One region of the Streptomyces sp. NBC_00223 genome, then DNA from elsewhere that is predicted to be linked to it. Evidence: riboswitches for the same ligand, from Rfam matches in the RefSeq annotation. Region 1 holds a riboswitch; each other region holds the start of a gene.
The links. A riboswitch is a leader RNA that binds a small molecule or an ion and turns the genes downstream of it on or off. The one in region 1 is predicted to bind cyclic di-AMP.
Positions count from the first base shown of each region.

Region 2: linked by a shared signal. The riboswitch ahead of OHA30_RS27805 (M23 family metallopeptidase) and the one ahead of OHA30_RS33240 (C40 family peptidase) in region 1 are both predicted to bind cyclic di-AMP.
Region 3: linked by a shared signal. The riboswitch ahead of OHA30_RS31105 (M23 family metallopeptidase) and the one ahead of OHA30_RS33240 (C40 family peptidase) in region 1 are both predicted to bind cyclic di-AMP.

Region 1 covers NZ_CP108109.1:7,822,263-7,826,534, reverse strand. The annotation lists gene OHA30_RS33250 (ATP-dependent Clp protease proteolytic subunit) at 41-676, shown strand; gene OHA30_RS33245 (hypothetical protein) at 683-1,000, shown strand; cyclic di-AMP (ydaO/yuaA leader) riboswitch at 1,409-1,586, shown strand; gene OHA30_RS33240 (C40 family peptidase) at 1,590-2,081, shown strand; gene OHA30_RS33235 (ABC transporter ATP-binding protein/permease) at 2,140-4,272, opposite strand, start outside.
Region 2 covers NZ_CP108109.1:6,510,626-6,514,897, reverse strand. The annotation lists gene OHA30_RS27810 (GntR family transcriptional regulator) at 38-712, opposite strand; gene OHA30_RS27805 (M23 family metallopeptidase) at 1,033-1,956, opposite strand; cyclic di-AMP (ydaO/yuaA leader) riboswitch at 1,971-2,121, opposite strand; gene OHA30_RS27800 (M16 family metallopeptidase) at 2,353-3,717, opposite strand; gene OHA30_RS27795 (M16 family metallopeptidase) at 3,735-4,272, opposite strand, start outside.
Region 3 covers NZ_CP108109.1:7,277,446-7,281,717, forward strand. The annotation lists gene OHA30_RS31095 (uridine kinase) at 1-408, shown strand, start outside; gene OHA30_RS31100 (GNAT family N-acetyltransferase) at 506-1,522, shown strand; cyclic di-AMP (ydaO/yuaA leader) riboswitch at 2,491-2,662, shown strand; gene OHA30_RS31105 (M23 family metallopeptidase) at 2,666-3,655, shown strand; gene OHA30_RS31110 (helix-turn-helix transcriptional regulator) at 3,807-4,272, opposite strand, start outside.

The DNA.
Region 1 (4,272 bases):
GTACGTCCTGTACATTTTGTAGTGATGGAGGTGCGTACCCGTGTTCCGTCCCACCGCCCGCTACGTCCTGCCCGAGTTCACCGAGCGCGGCAGCAACGGCGTCCGCACGATGGACCCCTACTCCAAGCTGCTCCAGGAGCGGATCGTCTTCCTGGGCACGCAGATCGACGACACGTCGGCGAACGACGTGATGGCCCAGCTCATCCACCTGGAGAGCTCCGCGCCCGAGCAGGACATCAACCTCTACATCAACTCCCCCGGCGGCTCCTTCTCCGCGATGACCGCGATCTACGACACGATGCAGTTCGTCACCTGCGACGTGGCGACGGTCTGCATCGGCCAGGCGGCCTCCGCCGCCGCGGTGCTGCTGGCCGCGGGCTCGCCCGGCAAGCGGTTGATCACACCGGGCGCGCGTGTTCTGATCCACCAGCCCTCGCTGAGCGAGGCCGTACAGGGCGATGTGTCGGACCTGGAGATCCAGGCCAATGAACTGCTGCGCACCCGCGAGCAGTTGGAGACGCTGCTGGTCAGGCACACCGGCCGGGAACTGGATCAGGTCCGCGCCGACATCGAGCGGGACAAGGTCCTCGACGCGCAAGCGGCCGTCGACTACGGCCTGGTGGACCGGACGACCACCAGCCGCAAGGCCAACACCCCCGCGTACGGCCTGCGGTGACCCGCGGTGGTGCCGGAACCGCCGCCGCTGCCGGCGCTGACCCGCTCGGAGGGCGAGCTGATCGACACCTATCTGGAGGTCGTCGACCTGCTCGGCCGGATCAACCCGTCCCGCAACACGGACACCTATGCCGCGCTGCGGGCCGCGCAGGCGCTGGTGAGCCGGGCGGTCGCACTGCGGGAGGCGCTCACCGTGATGCATCTGCGCGGTGAGACCCAGATGCACCACGCCACGCTCGGGCGCGCGCTGCGGGTGCTCGACGGGCAGCGGCGGACCGGTCAGGTGGCTGTGCCGCCCGACCCCGCGGCGCCGCCGGACGCGTGAGGCCGCGGAGGTGCGAACCCCCGACGCGTGAACCGGCGGACGCGTGAGCCGCCGGACATGTGCCGTCGCGGCGCCGAATTCGTGACGCTGCGCCACCGGTTGCGCCACCCGGTGTCGGCTCGGCTCAGTCCATTGGCGTATTCCGCCGCTTCCGGCAATCCGTCGAACAGTTGCGGCCAGCGGCCGGGCCCGGCCGGGAGCCCCGGAGATCGTCGCAGGTCAGATCGTACGGCGACGGCGGCCGGCGGGCGCGGGCCGCAGGCGCTCACCCGGACGGCGGAGGCGTGACGAGACTCACATCGCGCGTTTCTGTGACCGCGCGAGTGCGTGGAGTGGGTAACCATCCGTGCTGACGACAAGCCCCCGCCGCCGTGGCGGGGCGGTCCGCGCGGATGCCCAGTCCTGCCGACGCGTTGGATGCCAGGTCGACATGAGTGCAGCGGCAGGAGCGGAGGACCCAGCACGACGGGTCGGTCCCGGAACGCGTCCGGGCCGGCCCTTGGGGTGAAGCCGCAGTGCGCGGCCGGGCATCTTCGCCTGCCCGAACCCGACAGGTCATCCTTCGCAGGCTGATGACGAAGGGTTGCGCATGACCGCGCTCAACCGCATCACGTCTCCTCACCTGTCCGCGCGGCTGACCCGGCTCGGGGCCGCCTCCATGCTCACCGCGGCGGCCGTCACCGTACCGTCCCTGCTGCCGGAGACCGTCCAGCGGGCCGAGGCCGCGTCACTGGGCGCGGAGGCGCTCGGCATCGCGGCCTCGAAGAAGGGTTCGCCCTATCAGTGGGGGGCGTCCGGGCCGTACCGCTTCGACTGCTCGGGCCTGACGCTGTACTCGTTCAAGGCGGCGGGCAAGTCCCTCCCGCGTACGGCGGCGGCGCAGTACAACAGCACGCAGCACATCTCCGTGGGCTCCCGAAGAGTCGGTGACCTGGTCTTCTTCCACTCCGGTTCCTCCGTTTACCACGTCGGCATCTACGCCGGCGCCGGCACCATCTGGCACGCGCCCAAGACCGGCACCACGGTCCGGCTGGAACGCATCTGGACGAACAGCGTCTGGTACGGGCGGGTGGTCGGGTGAGCCGGGGTCCGGGCCGGGCGCCTGATCCGGGCCCTGGTCGGGCGCCCGGCCCGGACCGTCAGACGGCGAGCGCGCGGCCCCAGCCGCGGGTGACACGCCGGACGGCGATCGTGCCCGTGACGGCCGCTATCGCCAGCAGCACGCAGATGTCCGTGTACGTACGCGGCGCGTGGCCCATGGCGGCCTCGCGCAGGGCGTCGGCGGCCCAGTACCCGGGTGAGAGCGGGGCGGCCGCGCGCATCCAGCCCGGGAGGGTGGACAGCGGTACGAGCACACCGCCGAGGGTGGTGAGGAAGAAGGCGCCGATGTCGAACGCGGCCATGAGCTGGCCGTAGCTCCGTACGAGCAGGGCGGCGGCCGAGCCCATGCCCAGCAGCGCCAGTATCCAGGCGACGCAGGCGGCCACGAGCAGGCCGGGCGCGGCCACGCGCATTCCGAAGGCGACCACGCCGAAGCCGAGGACGAACACCTGCTGGGCGGCGAGCACGCCGAACACGGGCAGGGCCTTGCCGATCAGCAGCTCGCCCGCGCGTACGGGGGTCTGGCGCAGCCGGTCCCAGGTGCGCCAGACCCGCTCGGACAGGATCGACGAGCCCACGATCGACAGGGCGAGCAGCGAGAACGTCACGAGCGAGCCGACGACGGCCAGCGCGGTCCCCGACGGCCCCTGGACGGCCGTGTAGAGCGGCCGCATCGCGAGCAGCAGGATCACGGGCATGAGGAGGCGGCCGATCAGCGGGCCGGGCTCGTGCAGCAGCACGGCGGCGTTGTGCCGCACGAGCACGCCGGCCCTCCCCACCCCGCCCCGCGCGCCCCCGCCACCCTCGCGCGGGTCGCGCGGTTGCCGGGGCTCACCCGCCGACGTGACCCCGGAGGCGGCGGCCGACACACGGACGGCGGAGTCAGCCCCCGCGTCGGCACCAGGGCGAATCCCTTCCTCGCCGCCCGGCGGAAGGAAGACGGCCGCGTGCCGGTCCACGCCTGTCACGGCGGGACGGCGCTGCGTGGCAGCGGCCGCGGAGATCGGGGATCCGGCGCCATCCGAGACGCGCACACCCCCGTTGCGACCCGCCTCGGCACGCGGCGACCGGATCCCGGAACAGCCCGGCTCTCCACCCGCCCCGGCCGCGTCGGCGGCGTCGGCGGCGCCGGGCACATTGGCGACGGACATACGCGCGTCGACAGCATCCGGGCCGGGTTTCCGGCCGCCCGCGCCCGGCCCCGGCGGGCCGGCGGCGAGGACACCCGCGCCCGGCTCCGGTTGCCGCCCGCCGTCCACGAAACCGCCGGAGGCGAACTCCGCCTCGGTGCCCGGCGGGGTGGCGAGGGCCTTGGGCGCCGAGGTGGCGAGGGCCGCGTAGAGGTCGTCGAGGTCGGGGCGGCGGACGTCGACCGCGAGGGGCGCGCACCCGGCGGTGAGGAGCGCCGCGAGGTCGGCCGGCGGATCGAAGGTGGCGATCCGCAGCCCGCCCTGCCCGTCGTCCCGGGTACGGGAACCCAGCTCGGCGGGGAGCCCGGGCCGCGGCCGGTCCGGGTCGAGGGCGACCCGTACCTCGCCGGGCAGCCCGCTCGTGAGCGCCGCCCGCTCCCCGCGGGCGACCACGCGTCCGGCCCTGGCCACGGCCAACGTCGCGTCCAGGTCGACGAGTTCGGGCAGGTAGTGCGTGGTGTAGACGACCGCCGCACCCGCGTCCGCGCGGGCCCGTACCGCCGCGAGCAGCGCCTGCCGGGTCTCGGGGTCCGCGCCCGCGGTCGGCTCGTCGAGCAGCAGCACGCGCGGCGAGCCGACCATCGCGGCGGCGGCCTGCGTACGGCGCCGCTGCCCGCCGGAGAGGACCGCGCACCGCCGGTCCAGCACGTCCCCGAGCACCAGCTCCTCCGCGACCGCCTCGACCGAGCGGGCTGCGGCGGCCCGCCGCAGCCCCGCGAGCCCGGCGAACAGCCCCAGGTGCTCGCGGACGGTGACCGTCGGGTAGAGGGCGAGCTCCTGCGGCGCGACGCCGAACAGCGCGCGGGCGGCCCGCGGTTCGGCCAGCGCGTCGATCCCGCAGACGGTGACGCGCCCCGCCCCGGGCCGCACCAGACCGGTGGTGACCTCCACGAACGTCGTCTTCCCTGCCCCGTTGTGCCCGATCAGCCCGGTGACCTCCCCGGCCCGCACCTCCAGCGAGAAGCCGTCGAGCGCCAACGT
Region 2 (4,272 bases), 1.3 Mb from region 1:
CTTCCGGAATTCTATGACCTTTTATACGGCGCCTTTGTTAAGCGCGGCGGCGCATCATGTGTACGGAAGGTTTCGGGGTCCTCACCGCCGTGGCGCGCTCCGCGTGGATCACCGCGAGCCGGCGGGCCCGCTCGGCGTCGCCGCGGGCCACCGCGTCCACGATCGCCGCGTGCTCCGCCCAGGACTCCGCGGCCCGGGCCGAACCGTCGTCGCCGTAGACCCACGCGATCTTGTGCCGCAGCTGGGTGAGCAGCGCGGCCAGGGTGGGACTGCCCGACGCCTGGGCCAGCGTCTCGTGGAACCAGCCGTTCAGCGAGGGCAGATCCGACAGCTGCCCCTGTCCGGCCCGCTCCTGGCCGAGCCGCACCAGGCCGCGCAGCACGCGCAGGTGCGCGTCGGTACGGCGCTGGGCCGCCCGGCCCGCGCCCAGCGGCTCCAGCAGCGCGCGGATCTCCAGCAGGTCGGCCGCCTCCTGCTCGGTCGGCTCGGCGACCGAGGCGCCGGCGTGTCTGCGGGTGCGGACGAAGCCCTCGGACTCCAGGGTGCGCAGCGCCTCGCGCACGGGCACCCGGGACACCCCGTACCGCCGGGCGAGCAGTTCCTCGGTCAGCCGGCCGCCCGGTGGGAAGAAACCGCCGACAATGTCGTCGCGGATCGCCGCGCACACCACTTGGGCGGAGATACGGCGGCCGGTGCCGTCCGTCCCGTTCACGTACGATTCCGCATCGCAGGACTCCGTTCTTTCCCCGTATTGTGCCGCGACTCTATTTCAGCACAAGAGGGAATGGAAAAGCAGCCCCCGAATTCGGTACTCTTTCCGGCCGGGGCTGACGGGGAGGGGAGGCGGGCGGAAGGTGTCCGGGCGGCCCGGTGGCCGCCGGCGCTTGCGATCACCACTGCCCGGCTCCGGACGCTCCCCTCGTGCTTCCGCGCGCTTCGGATGCCTCCGGACGCGCGCGAAGGCCCCGGCGGGAGGAACCGGGGCCTTCGGTCGGGGGTGCGCCGCCACCGGCGGCGCGACGCGGGAACGCGTCAGATGGTGACGCCGTGCGAGGCCAGGTAGGCCACGGGGTCGAGGTCGGAGCCGTAGTCCGGGGTGGTGCGGACCTCGAAGTGCAGATGCGGTCCGGTCACGTTGCCGGTCGCGCCCGAGACGCCGATCTCCTGACCCTCCGTGACCGTCTGGCCGGCCGAGACCAGCGGCTGGGTCAGATGCCCGTACAGCGTGTACATGCCGTCCGCGTGCTTGATGATCACGTCGTTGCCGTAGGCGCCGTCCGCGCCCGCCGACACCACCGTGCCCGCGGCGACCGCGTGTACCGGGGTGCCCGAGCCCACCAGGAAGTCGACACCGGTGTGCGAACCGCTCGACCACAGCGAACCCGACGCCTTGTAACCCGTACCGATCGCGGCGTCCCCGACCGGCTTCATGTAGCCGGAGTCCACGGGGAGCGCGGTACGCGCGGTGGAGCGGCTGGCGCCTGTCAGCGTGTCACGTGTGGCGGCCGTCGCCGCCTTGGCCGCGGCCGCGGCGCGGGCCTTGGTCTCGGCGGCGGCCTTCGCGGCGGCAGCGGCCTTCGCCTTGGCCGCCGCCTTCGCCCGCGCCCTGGCCTCGGCCCTGGCCTGCGCCTTGGCCTCCGCCTGAGCCTTCTGCGCGGCCTTGCGCGCCTGATCGGCCCTGGCCTGCGCGGCGTCGGCGGCCTCGCGCTGGGCGTCGGCCTGCGCGGCGAGGGTGTGCGCCAGCGAGTCGCTGACGTCCGGGGCCCGGGTGAAGGCGGTGTCGCGGACCGGAGCGGGGGCGGGGTCGGCCTGCCCGGGCGAGGCCATCGCGTTGGCGCCGAAGGCCCCGGCCCCGCTGAGTACGGCCACTCCGGCCAGGGCGGCGGCGCCGGCCCGGACCCGGCGCGGACGGCGGTGCTTCCCGCTGGGCGCGGGCAGTCGAGGGGTGAACGCCATGAGGAGGCGAGCTCCTTTCCTTCCTTCTCGCCTACCGGGTCAGCTGACGGGTTCGGAGCAGGAAGGTCTCCTACGGGACCGCCGCTGGGCGGAGGGTCCCGATTCACCCCAAGGACACGTGGGTCCCCGGCTCCCCTGGGTGCGGGGACTCGGCGATGCGCACCCGGGGCCGCAGGACACGGCTGGTGCTGACGGGTGACGGGCGTTGACGCTAACCGGGCACTCGTGCGTATGACAAACAGATCGGCTGATATGTAGTGGACGCCACACCAAGGCGCACCAATCACCCTTCGGCGCCCACACCACCCCGCACCGCCCGCACGGCACCAAAACGCCCGGAACCCCGGCGCCACGAGGGCGACCGGGGTTCCGGGCTGCGAACGTACGACGGTCGGATCAGCTGACGACGGTCACCTGTCCGATGCCCAGCTCACGTACCGGGTCCGCGATGGCCGAGGCGTCTCCGACGAGGATCACCACCAGGCGGTCCAGCGGGAAGGCGTTGACCACCGCGGCGGTGGCCTCCACCGTGCCGGTCGCCGCGAGCCGCGCGTAGAGCTCGGCCTGGTAGTCGTCCGGGAGCTGCTGCTCGACCTGGTCGGTGAGCGTGCCCGCCACCGCGGCGGCCGTCTCGTACCGCAGGGGCGCGACCCCGACGAGGTTCTGCACGGCGACATCGCGCTCGTCGTCGGTCAGCCCGTCCTCGGCGAGGGTGCGGATCACCTGGCGGAGGTCGGCGAGAGCGGGACCGGTGACCTCGGTGGCCACCGAACCGCTGATCGCCAGCAGCGCGGCGCCGGTACCGTCCGCGGACGACAGCAGCACCTGGGCGAAGGCCCGGACTCCGTAGGTGTAGCCCTTCTCCTCGCGCAGCACCCGGTCGAGACGCGAGGTGAGGGTGCCGCCGAGGCAGTAGGTGCCCAGGACCTGCGCGGCCCACGCCGGGTCGTGCCGGTCGGCGCCGGTCCGGCCGATCAGCAGCTGCGTCTGGACCGAGCCCGGGCGGTCGACGATCACCACGCGCGCGGAGTCGTCCGCGGTGATCGCCGGACGCGGACGGGCCTCGCCGGGGGTGCCCCGCCACCGGCCGAGGGTGCTGTCGAGCAGGGCCGGCAGGTCGATGCCGGTGAAGTCGCCGACCGCGACGGCGGTGGCGGTCGCGGGCCGGACATGGGCCTCGTAGAAGGCGCGGACCGCGGCCGAGTCGATCCTGCGGACGGTCTCCTCGGTGCCCTGGCGGGGCCGCGAACAGCGCAGCTCGGCCGGGAAGAGCTCCTTGGACAGCGCCATGGCGGCCCGGCGGGCGGGGTTGGCCAGCTCGTGCGGGATCTCGTCGAGCCGGTTGGCGACCAGGCGCTTGATCTCGTCGTCGGGGAAGGCGGGGGCCCGCAGCGCCTCGGCGAGCAGCCCGAGGGCCTTGTCCAGGCGGGAGGCGGGCACTTCGAGGGTGACCCGGACCCCGGGGTGGTCGGCGTGCGCGTCCAGGGTGGCGCCGCAGCGCTCCAGCTCGGCCGCGAACTCCTCGGCGGTGTGCTCGTCGGTGCCCTCGGACAGCGCCCTGGCCATGATGGTGCCGACCCCGTCGAGGCCCTCCGGCTCGGCGTCCAGCGGCGCGGCGAGCAGCACCTCGACGGCCACGACCCGCCGGCCGGGACGGTGACTGGTCAGCAGCGTCAGGCCGTTGGCCAGGGTGCCGCGCTCGGGCGCGGGAAACGCCCACGGCTTGGGCTCGCCGGCCTGCGGCTGCGGGTGGAACGTCATGACGGCGGCGGTGTCGCTCACGCTTCGCCCTCTTCCTGGTCCTGGTCGATCGCGGCCTGGTCTTCCTGCGGCTCGGTGGCGTCGTCGCCGGACTGCGCGCCGCCGGTGGGTTCGTAGACGAGCACGGCGCGGTTGTCGGGCCGCAGCCGCGCCGCGGCCACCGCCTGGACCTCCTCCGCGGTGACGGCCAGCACCCGCTGCACGGCGGTCAGGGCGAGCTGCGGGTCGCCGAAGAGCACGGCGAACCGGCACAGTTCGTCCGCCCGGCCGCCGACGGTCGACAGCCGGTCCAGCCACTCCCGCTCCAGCTGGGCCTGGGCCCGCTCCATCTCGGCGGGCGTCGGGCCGTGTTCGGCGAACCGGGCCAGCTCCTCGTCCACCGCCTCCTCGATGGCGGACAGTTCGACCCCGCTGGACGCCTTGACGTCGAGCCAGCCGAGCGAGGGCGCCCCGGCCAGCCGCAGCAGCCCGAACCCGGCGGCCACCGCCGTACGGTCCCGCCGTACCAGCCGGTTGTGCAGCCGGGACGACTCGCCGCCGCCCAGCACCGTCAGC
Region 3 (4,272 bases), 540 kb from region 1:
CGGCTGGAGTACGGCCACGAGGACGCCGACGCCTACTACCAACTCTGGCTGGACACGGGCGCGTTGCGCCGCGAAGTGCTCGAACCCCTCGGCCCCGGCGGCACCGGCCGCGTACTGCCGTCGCTGCGCGACCCCGTCACCGACCGTTCGACCCGCGCCGACTATGTACAACTGCCGCCCGGCGGAGTGCTGTTGCTGGACGGCCCGCTGCTGCTCGGGCAGGGGCTGCCGCTCGACCTGACGGTCCATCTGCGGCTGTCGCGCGGCGCGTTGGAGCGGCGGACGGCGGAGGCCGAGCGGTGGACGCTGCCCGCGTACGAGCGTTACGCGCGCGAGGCGCTGCCGGAGGAGACCGCCGACGTGACGGTCCGCGCGGACGACCCGCGGCACCCCGCCTGGACCGGCTGAAACTCCTTTCGGAGCCCGGCCGTTCGGCTTGATCACCTACGCGGCGGCGGTCCCGCTTGCCGTGGGACCGCGCACCCCGCTAGCGTCCTCGACCACCATGACTGTCGCCATCGCGCCGCTGACCACCGAACACATACCCCAGGCCGCGCAGCGGTACGACCGCTGGTTCGCCCGCGCGCGGCGCCCGCCCTCACAGCGGTCCTGGCTGGCCGACGGTCCGGTACGGGGTGAGGAACTGCTCGGCAGGCTCAACTCCGCACCCGGGCTCGAAGCGGTACGCGCGCTGGACGCGGACGGCGGCATGATCGGGCACCTCGCCGCCGTGCCGCTCGACCTCGCGCCCGACGACCCCGCGGCGCTGCGCAGCCATCCGCGCGCCGCCCTGATCCCGCACGGCGGCCACGCGCTGCCCTCCGGGCGGGAGAGCGAGGTGCTGCGCGGGCTCTACGCCCGGGTGGCCGAACGTCTCGTCGCCGACCGCCGGTTCGTCCACTACGTCGAGGTGCCCGCCGGGGAGACCGCCACGGACCCCTGGTCCGACCTCGGCTTCGGGCGGGAACTCGTGCACGGGCTGATGGCCGTCAAGGCGCGCGGCCGGCAGCCGCGCGGGGTGGACGGCCTGGGCATCCGCCGGGCGGGGCTCGGGGATCTGCCGCAGATCGGCCGGATGGCCGCGGAGTCCTCGCGCAGGCAGCGCGAGGCCGCGATGTTCCAGCCGCAGCCGGAGGGGGCGCTGGCCGCGCTGCGGCTGCACTACGCCGACGCGCTCGGCGATCCGCGCTGGGGCGCGTGGATCGCCTCCCGGCGGGGGGAGGAGATCGGGATGGTGCTGGTCGGGCCCGCGGCGCCCGATCCGGTGATACCCGAGTCGTGCGTCGAGCTGGTGGAGGCGTATGTGGAGCCTCCCGCTCGGGGGGAGGGGATCAGCAGGGTGCTGCTGGCGACGGCGCTGGCGTGGGCGTACGACAACGGGCACCGGTACATGTCGGCGCGGTGGCGCTCGGGGTCGCCGCTGGCCGCTGGGCACTGGCCGGCGGTGGGGTTCCGGCCGGTGGCGTACAGGCTCGCGCGGACGCTGGATGCCCGGATGGGCGGGGCGGCCGGCACGTACTGACCTCCGGTCGGGAAGCCGGGTACGGTGGCGCGCCCCCACCGGGCCTGTGCCCCCTGCGGGGGCCCTCCGGGCGGCTGGGCACCGCCGTTCCGCGCCGTTCCGCGTCCCGCGTACCGCCGTCGTGGCGGGAAGATCGGGGCTGCGCCCAGGCAGGGCGGCTTGGCACCGCCGGGCTTCGGCGTTCCGCGTCCCGCCGTCGCGGCGGGGCGAGATCGGGGCTGCGCCCCGGCGCTGTGGTGGTTGCCCGGGCCCCGGAACCTTGCCCCCTGCGGGGGGCTTGGGGCGGTTGGGCACCGCCGGACCGCGCCGTCCCGCGTCCCGCCGTCGCGGCGGGGAGGGATTTCGGGCTGCGCCCGCTTGGCACCGCCGCCGGACCCTGCCGTCCCGCGTCCCGTCGTCCGGGCGGGAAAGGATTTCGGACTCCGTCCGGGCGGTGTGGTGGTTGCTGGGGGCGCCTGGCTCGGTCCCGGGCCCTGGAGCCGGTTGAGCTTCGTAGCTCGCCCCTGCGGGGGCTTGGGGTGGCTTGGCACCGCGGGACCGCGCCGTCTCGCGTCCCGTCGTCGCGGCGGGGAGGGATTTCGGGCTGCGCCCGCTTGGCACCGCCGCCGGACAGCGCTGTCTCGCGTGCCGCCGTTGCGGCGGGGGAGGTCGGGGGGTTTGGGGGCTTTCCGGAGGGGGTTGTGGGGGGTGTCACAGGGGGAATACGGGGGTGGGTCGCGGGGGTACGGAGCGTGGTTGGTTTGGGGGGTTTGTTACGCGACGGGGAGCGGACCCGTACCCGGGGTGAGCGGATCGCGCACACGCAGGCGGCACCGTACGACCAGGAGTGACCGTCCCGCCGCCGCGGCGGAGGTCCGGCGAGGCGCACACTTGCCCCCGCCCGACGCAGTCGTCTAGCTTCCAATTTCTGCGGGCATCGCCCGCTATCCCATCCGCCGGGCGGTACGCCGAATCCTGCCGCCGCCCGGTTCTCCGGACCACCGAGCACTCAGGGCAGGAGCGGGGGACCCAGGTAAGCCGCCGTCCGTACCACGGGACGGCTTGGGGTGAAGTCGCGGCGCCGTACCCACAGCGCAGCGCGGCCGGGCATCTCCTGCCCGAACCCGACAGCTCACCTCGCAGGCGTAGGAGAGGAAATCCCCCATGCCCGCAAAGGGACAGCATCGCAAGCCCCGCCGCCTCAACCGCCTCACCCGTGTCTGCATCGCCGCCGGCACCGGAGGCGCCGCCCTCGCACTGCCGCTGGTCAGCGCCGTGAACGCGTCGGCCGCCACCCCCGCGGCCGCGTCGGCCGAGGCCCGCACGACGACCGTCGCCACCGCGTCCGCGCACGGCGCCGAGCACCACAAGGGCGGGAAGGCCAAGACCTACGACGTGGTCAGCGGCGACACACTGTCGAAGATCGCGGTCACGCACCACGTGCCCGGCGGCTGGCACCGGCTCTACCACGAGAACAAGTCGGTCATCGGCTCCGACCCGAACCTGATCCACCCGGGCCAGCACCTCACGCTGCGTGGCGCCCACGTCGAGAAGCCGCTCGTGGCCAAGCCCGAGTCGGCCCCGGCCAAGCCCGCCGCGCCCGCGAAGCCCGCGCCCGCGAAGCCCGCGCCCGCGAAGCCCGCGCCCGCGAAGCCCGCGCCCGCCAAGCCCGCGCCGCAGCAGCCCACCGCCAAGGACACGACCGTGTCCACGACGGACACCGCAGCCGCCACCGCGAGCTCGTCCACCGGCTACATGAAGCCGGTCGGGAACGCCGCGATCGGGACGGGCTACAAGGCGTCCGGTTCGCTGTGGTCGAGCGGTTCGCACACCGGCGTGGACTTCCTCGTCGGCTCGGGCACCCCGGTGCACGCGGTCGCCGCGGGCACGGTGGTGTCGGCGGGCGCGGACGGCGCGTACGGCAACGACGTGATCATCAAGCACGCCGACGGCAAGTACACGCTGTACGGCCACCTGACGAAGCCGCTGGTCTCGGCCGGCCAGACGGTCACCGAGGGCCAGGAGATCGGCATCTCGGGCGCCACCGGCAACGTCACCGGACCTCACCTGCACTTCGAGGTCCGCACCACGCCGAACTACGGCTCCGACATCGACCCGGTCGCCTACATGGCCTCGCACGGCGTCACCATCTGACCCGTACGAGCCCCGGCCGGCTGAACCACCCCCACAGCCGGCCGGACCCCCCGGCGCCCACGCGGCAGCCGTACCGTGCCCGCCCGGTCTCCATCACCGGGCGGGCACACCCCTGCGCGGACACGCGCGCGTCAGCGGAGACGCGCGCCCGTCAGGGGAAGAGCGGCGCCAGCTCGCCGCGCGAGACGACCCCCAGCTTCGGATACGCCTTGTACAGGTGGTAGCCGACCGTCCGCGGACTGAGGAAGAGCTGCGCGGCGATGTCCCGGTTGGACAGCCCCCGCGCCGCCAGCCGTACGATCTGCGACTCCTGCGGGGTGAGTCCGGCCTCGTCGGCCACCGAGCGGGACTGCTGACCAGCCGTCACCGAGGCTCCGGAGGCGCGCAGTTCGGTACGCGCCCGGTCCGCCCAGGGCGCCGCGCCCAGCCGTTCGAAGGCGTCGAGCGCGGTCCGCAGCCGCCCGCGCGCCTCGCTGCTGCGCCGGGCCCGCCGCAGCCACTCGCCGTACAGCAGCTCGGTGCGCGCCGCCTCCATCGGCCGCCCGTGCGGGTCGTGCGCGCGCAGCGCCTCGGCGAAGTACGCCTCCGCCCGCGCGTCCGGAGCCCGCAGCGCCCGG